3 regions of the Chryseobacterium indoltheticum genome follow, and region 1 is predicted to be linked to each of the others. Evidence: riboswitches for the same ligand, from Rfam matches in the RefSeq annotation. Region 1 holds a riboswitch; each other region holds the start of a gene.
What was found. Region 1 has a riboswitch for cobalamin ahead of EG358_RS09395 (YncE family protein). Riboswitches for the same ligand answer to the same signal wherever they lie in the genome.
Positions count from the first base shown of each region.

Region 2: linked by a shared signal. The riboswitch ahead of EG358_RS06320 (acyl-CoA thioesterase) and the one ahead of EG358_RS09395 (YncE family protein) in region 1 are both predicted to bind cobalamin.
Region 3: linked by a shared signal. The riboswitch ahead of EG358_RS15415 (TonB-dependent receptor plug domain-containing protein) and the one ahead of EG358_RS09395 (YncE family protein) in region 1 are both predicted to bind cobalamin.

Region 1 is NZ_CP033929.1:2,000,472-2,002,745, reverse strand. Features, by position in the region: gene EG358_RS09405 (hypothetical protein) at 1-68, shown strand, start outside; gene tpiA (triose-phosphate isomerase) at 133-891, shown strand; cobalamin riboswitch at 1,044-1,239, shown strand; gene EG358_RS09395 (YncE family protein) at 1,343-2,274, shown strand, end outside.
Region 2 is NZ_CP033929.1:1,357,863-1,360,136, forward strand. Features, by position in the region: gene EG358_RS06310 (HD domain-containing protein) at 1-281, shown strand, start outside; gene EG358_RS06315 (hypothetical protein) at 356-586, shown strand; gene EG358_RS06320 (acyl-CoA thioesterase) at 703-1,086, opposite strand; cobalamin riboswitch at 1,200-1,376, opposite strand; gene EG358_RS06325 (hypothetical protein) at 1,454-2,251, opposite strand.
Region 3 is NZ_CP033929.1:3,331,772-3,334,045, reverse strand. Features, by position in the region: gene EG358_RS15415 (TonB-dependent receptor plug domain-containing protein) at 1-1,183, opposite strand, end outside; cobalamin riboswitch at 1,219-1,396, opposite strand; gene cdd (cytidine deaminase) at 1,465-1,947, opposite strand; gene namA (NADPH dehydrogenase NamA) at 2,056-2,274, shown strand, end outside.

The DNA.
Region 1 (2,274 bases):
ATGATAAAGTAACCGATGAAGAACATACTTTCTATGTTATTTTGAAAAACCTTTGGAATATTAAATAAGAAACTAAAAGTTAGAAACCAGATATTAATTTAATTTCTGATATCAACTTCTAAAAATAAATCTATGAGAAGAAAAATAGTTGCAGGAAACTGGAAAATGAACAAAAATGTAATTGATGCTCAACAATTAATGATTCAATTACTTAGTTATAAAACTAATAATACAACCAACTGTGAAGTTTGGATCGCGCCACCATCTTTATATTTAATGATGGCAAAAGATATCTTTGAAAAGGACGAAATCGGAGTTTTCTCACAGGATATGAGCGAATACGAAAGCGGAGCTTATACAGGCGAGCTTTCTGCAGATATGTTGGAGTCTATTGATGCGACAGGTTCTTTGATCGGGCATTCTGAAAGAAGACAATATCACGGTGAGAACGACGAAAGCTGCAATAAAAAAGTAAAATTAGCTTTAGATAAAGGTTTGATTCCTGTTTACTGTAATGGTGAAACTTTAGAGCAAAGAAAAGCAGGACAGCATCTTGACGTTGTAAAAACACAAACTGAAACAGCGCTTTTCACTCTTTCTGCGGAAGAAATCAAAAAAGTGGTTATTGCTTACGAACCGGTTTGGGCAATCGGAACTGGGGAAACGGCAACTCCGCAGCAGGCTCAGGAAATTCATGCTCACATCAGAGGAATTATTGCAGAAAAATACGGAAAGGAAGTTGCTGACGAAGTTTCTATCCTTTACGGTGGTTCTGTAAAACCTGATAATGCTAAAGAAATTTTCTCTCAACCTGATATCGACGGCGGTCTTATCGGCGGAGCTGCATTGAAACTTGAAGATTTCTCAAAAATTATTGAAGGTTTTAATTAAGAAATAATTCTTATCAAAAAAGTAAAGACATATCATTAGGTATGTCTTTTTTCATTAATTTAATAAAATAAATATCAAAAATCACATTACTATTTACAATAATTTTAAAATCATTAAATTATTACTAAAATATTATTCAAAATTTAAATAATATCTTTGCAAAAGTTTAAGGTTGAACCCATGCGTTCATTAATAGGGAATCAAGTGAAGTAAAATAATTCTTGAGCTGTACCCGCAACTGTAAGCTATTCAACTTATTATAAAGAAAAACCACTGTTTTGTGTTAATAAAATGGGAAGGTTATAATAAGATGCAAGCCAGGAGACCTGCCTTAGATTAATTTCAACTTTCGGGAATAAAAGTTTATGAGATCACATCTTCGGATATTTTTTCATGACTGTTTTTTCCTGCAGTGAAGTTTCGGGAACAAAACTTTAAATTTAATTATATCATGAAGAAAATCTATTTTCTTATTCTTGCATTTGTATTTTCATTTGCAAATGCTCAAACTGAAGGAGTTTTAGTGCTCAACGAAGGCGGCGCCGGAAGCAATAATGCTGAAATTTCGCTGATCAACAATCAATCTGTTGTTACGAACAATTATTTTAAACTTAAAAACAATAATGCTACATTGGGTGATACCGCTCAGGACATTAAAATTTTTGGTGATAAGATTTTTGTGGTTTTGAACATTTCCAATCAAATCAAAGTCATTAATAAATCTGATTTTACTTTGATTACAACTATTTCTACCAATCTTGATAATCCAAGATACATCGCATTCAGCGGAAACAAATTTTATGTAACCAATTGGGGGAACAATGGTCCCACAAACTACGTATCGGTTTATGATTTAAACACTTACGCTCATCAAGCTAATATTCCTGTAGGAAATGGCCCTGAAAAGATTTTTAGTAAAAACAACAAACTATATGTTTTGCTGAAAGGAGGTTACGGTCTCAATCATTTTATGGATGTAATCAACACGACAACCAATACTGTCGAATCACAGGTAAATGTAGGTGACTCACCAAACAGTATTTTTGAAAAAGACAATCTTTTGTATATTATGAGTTCGGGAGATCCTTATGCACAAACTTCTTTTGGGACACTTACTGTTTATAATACAACGAATCAAACTACGGTTTCTAGCACTACATTTCCTGTAGGTGTAAAGCCAGCTTATATGGATACTGACGGAACGAACATTTATTACATGAATGAAGCTTCCATCTACAAAACGCCTATTGATGCACCGTCGATTAATACCACGCCTATTGCAGTTACGCCCATTACCGTAAACAGCTATGGTACTGCGTACGGATTTAATGTTATTAATAATAAAATTTATGCAGCCGATCCTTCAGGATATGTTGCGCCGGG
Region 2 (2,274 bases), 640 kb from region 1:
GAATCTTAGATGAACCAATTCGCTCAGAATTCTTCAACCTATGGCTTGAATTTGAAGAAGAGCAAACTCCCGATGCTATTTTTGCATGCGCAATCGACAGAATTATGCCTTTCATTCTAAATTCTCATACTTCAGGGAAAAGCTGGACGGAAGCTAAAGTAACAGAGTTGCAAATCAGAAAAATGCTTGAAAATGCAATCAGCAGAGCTTCTGATGAAATGGGGGAGGCTTTTCATTACCTAATGAATCTTAATCTAGAATCTGAAAAAGTAATAAAGTAACAAAACATATTATTAAAATTAAAAGAACTTTTGAATTTTGGTCTGCAGATTGTTTTTAATTTACAAAAAATGTCATGCAAACAAAAGATTACAGCAGAGAAGAATTACAATACCATCAAAGTGAAAACAATTATACGCTTATCGTTCCTAAGAAATTTCTCAGTGCTAAAGATATTATAGTTAAGAAAAAAAATTCTGACGGAAGCTTTTCTAATGCTGATGTTGAAGTAAGAGATGAAGAAAATCATATATTGATTATCACGACCATTCCTATAGACATCCGTTTGGAAATTTTAGAGGAATAAATTGGTTGTTTTTACAATTTTTCAGAGTTTCGGCGGGCTTTTGGCCCGCCGAAACTCTGAAAAAAAACATTGAATTTCAATTGATTTCGGCAACCGAAGGTTGCCGAAACCTCTATTTATAGTATTTGAATTGGTTTCTTAAATTCGTCAATCGCTACAAAAGTAAAATCTCCTACAATTGCCTTTTCTCTTTCGTAAGAATACATTTGCTCGGTGTAGATCTCAACATTCACTTTCATACTGGTTTTTCCAACATGCGAAACTTTTCCGATTAATTCCACAATCGTACCTGCAGGAATTGGTTTTTTAAAATCAATTTTATCGCTGCTTACGGTTACCACTCGTTTTCTGGCAAATCTTGTTGCGGTAATAAAGGCAACTTCATCCATCAATTGCATGGCTGTTCCTCCAAAAAGGGTATCGTAATGATTGGTAGTATTAGGGAAAACGGCTTTAAAAATTCGGGTTTCCGATGATTGAATTCTTTCTTCTGTAGTCATATTTCATTATAAATTAAAGCGAAAATGAAATAATATTGAAACCAACAGAATTATTCAGGAACATGAAATTCCTGAAAAAGCCATAAGATCAATAAACTTCAAATCGCGAAAGTTTTTGTCTAAAGAAATAGGCAGGTCTCCTGACTTGTAACATCTTTATTCCTTCCCATGCTTTGCACAGTGGCTTTTTATAAAGACTTCGGTTACTTACAGTTGCGCGACAGTTCGTGATTTTCACACGATTCCCTTTTAATCTGCGGTTAAACAGAACCAGTTTCTCGAAAAATAGTAGCATAAAGCGGTACGCCAAAAGCTAATGACTTTTCGGTTGCAAAAATAAGAATAATAAAAAGAATATTTGTAAAAATTATTCAGGGTTGCTATAAATAATCTGGCTGATCGCTTTTCCTTCCTTAATGGTCCAGAAAGTCGTGTATCTGTGCTCTCCCGAACCATTAATCATATAAAGAAAAATATGATCATCATCGATTGAAGTTACACCCATATTGTCAAAATCCATCGTTGGATTAAACATATTTTTAATCGCTTCTCTTACGAAAACAGAGCCTCTTCCGGGCTGCTGTACACGAACTGATTTTATTTCCTTTAAATCTTCAGGAAGCTCTTTTCCGAGTCCCCAGGTTTTTTGTTTGTCGATTTTAACGATATTTCCTTCCGCATCCTTTTCCTGTTTTTTGAATTTTGCGCTTGAAGGATAAATGTCAATCACCACTTTCGTTCGCTGAGCGGTTGGTATTTTCTGATTATTGTTGTCTGTAAAAGTGATCGATCTACCGTTTTTAGATAATACCGGAGTGAACTTCGGAAGCTGATCGATAAATGCAATACGGCTTTTGTTCACCATTCCTTCTTTATTAAGACTGTCGTATCGTACGAAAGGCTTTGGGAGCTCTTCTTTTTCAGGATATTTTATCCATATCCATTCAGTTTCTCCGGGAGCGGGTTTTACATACACAAAAACGTCTCCTTTTTTCATTCTGATTTTATCAACAATTTTACGGTAATCTTCTTTGTGTACACGCACCATTGCATAGCCTTCCTCGGCTTTTACCACGCCAAAAGGAACTTTATTCTGAGCATTAACCAAACTAAAAGAGAAAATACAAAATACCGATAAATAGATTGCTTTGTGGATGAAAGTCATGATGAAAAGAATATTTATAGTTC
Region 3 (2,274 bases), 1.3 Mb from region 1:
ACCAATTATTGGCTTTCCATTTTCCTGAGAAAGAGTAGAGAAGAGGCGACTTGATATCTTCAACAAAATCTTGCTTAATTCCTGCTTCAAACCGAAGATTAGGTGTTGCAAAGTATCTCAATAGACCTGCGGCAGATCCTACATTTCTTTTTACTTTGCCGGTAATTCCTGAAGTTCCCAAACCTTCTCCCTGGTTTTGCTGAAATTCTCCAATTAAATTGATATTCCATTTGGGATCAATAAAATAGTTGAAGTCGTTTTTAAGAATATAATTTTTATTAATTCCGCCACTTGTGTAAGAGTCATTATAATTTCCGAAATATTGAAAATTATCTTCCGTATAAGCTGCCTTTAAGCTGTTTGAAATTTTAGAATTATTGATATCCCAGGAAAGTAAACTTCTTACCGTTTGCGATTCATATTTACTCTTGTTTCCGTTTTCTGTAAAAATAGGATAGTTTTGGGTTGCATCATAAAAATGACTTTGCCAGGAAATAGTTTGGTTGCTTGCAATTTTATAAGAAGTACCGATATTTAAAGTTGAGTTGTAGAATTTCCCATTTCTGTTGATGTAATTTTCCTCAGGAACTTTATAATCATTTTGGCTGATCAGATAATTTCCTGAAACTTTAAAACTGAATTTATCATTGCTGAAAGCAGCCTTTGCAAAATTATTATAAGTTCCGAAAGATGCAATTTCAGAATTAAACAATCCATTAAAACCTTTATTGAAACTCAGATCGTTATTCAGATGAATACTTCCGCCAATGGCACCGCTTCCGTAAATTACACTTCCGCCACCTGATTTTATTTCCATTTGATCGTATCCGAAAAGGGCAATATTGTTGATATCACCTTGTCCCAAAAACTGAGAATTGATGTTGATTCCGTTCCATACAAAAGCTGTTTGTTGAGCCGTTGTTCCTCGAAATGAAGGTGAAGAAACTGCTCCACGACCATTTTCTTTAATATAAACAGGCGACTGAAATCGTAAAACCTCAGAAAGATTCGAAGAGTTTTTTTGAATATCTGCAGCAGATAAAGTAGTTAAAGAATGAAAAAGTTTTACTTTTTTCATCTGATTGTCGAATACAAATACGGTGTCAATATCTTTTTCCTGACTATAATAAATCGTCAGGCAAGAAGACACAGAAAGTAGGGTTAATGCTCTTTTTAAAATCATGTCATACGCTGCCTTTCCTCCGAAAGCAATTCTATTATTAATGTTAAATTTCGGCAGGTCTCCTGACTTTCGCTTTGCTACACCTTCCCGTTTTGGCAGTGGTTTTTTTGTAGAAAATCATAGTGCGATTTACAGTTGCGGGGACAGCTTGGGATTTTCACCCAATTCCCTCTTAGTTCCAATCTCTTGGAAACCAAAATTTTTGCAAATATAGTTTTTTTGAAAAGAAAGATTAAATTTTATTAAACACAAATCTGCGGTATTAATTTGTGTGACAAACCTTACAAAAATGTTCCGTCAAAATAAAAAGGAAGCAAATCTTTTATAGAGGTTACTTTGATCACCTCATCATTTAAATTGGAAAAATAAAGCTCAATATTTTCGTTTTGCTTTGTCTCGTATTCTATAATACTTTGTCGGCAAGCTCCACATGGAGGAATTGGTGGGTTTTTCTCTGAAAATTCTTTTGGTCCGCCCACGATAAATATTTTTTTAATCTTTTGATCCGGAAAGTTAGCTCCGATCCAAAAGAGAGCCGTTCTTTCTGCACAAAGCCCGGAAGGAAAAGCAGCGTTTTCCTGGTTGTTTCCAGTATAAATTTCACCATTTTCCAATAAAACTGCGCATCCTACAAAAAAGTTGGAATAGGGAGCATACGCATTTTCTCTGGCCTGAATTGCTTTTTCAAAAAGGCTTTTTTCTATTTCTGTCAGTTCATTTTTGCTTGTAAAATGCTCGAAACCGATCTTTATATCTTTTTTCATTTTATTTCCTTAAAAAGGGCGGTAAATGTAACCCTTTTTAAGGAAGCTGGCAACATCTTTGTTACGATACTAAATTTGTAATTTTAACTTTTAGAAAAATTAAATTCGATGTTATATTCTCCAATAAAATTTAGAAATGTAGAGCTTAAAAACCGTTGGGTAATGTCTCCGATGTGTATGTACTCTTGCGAAAACGGTGTTGCCAACGACTTTCATTTTGTACATTACGGAAGCCGTGCTCAAGGTGGAACGGGACTTCTTGTGGTGGAAGCGAGTGGCGTAGAATCCAAAGGCAGAATTACCAATCACTGCATGGGAATCTGGAAT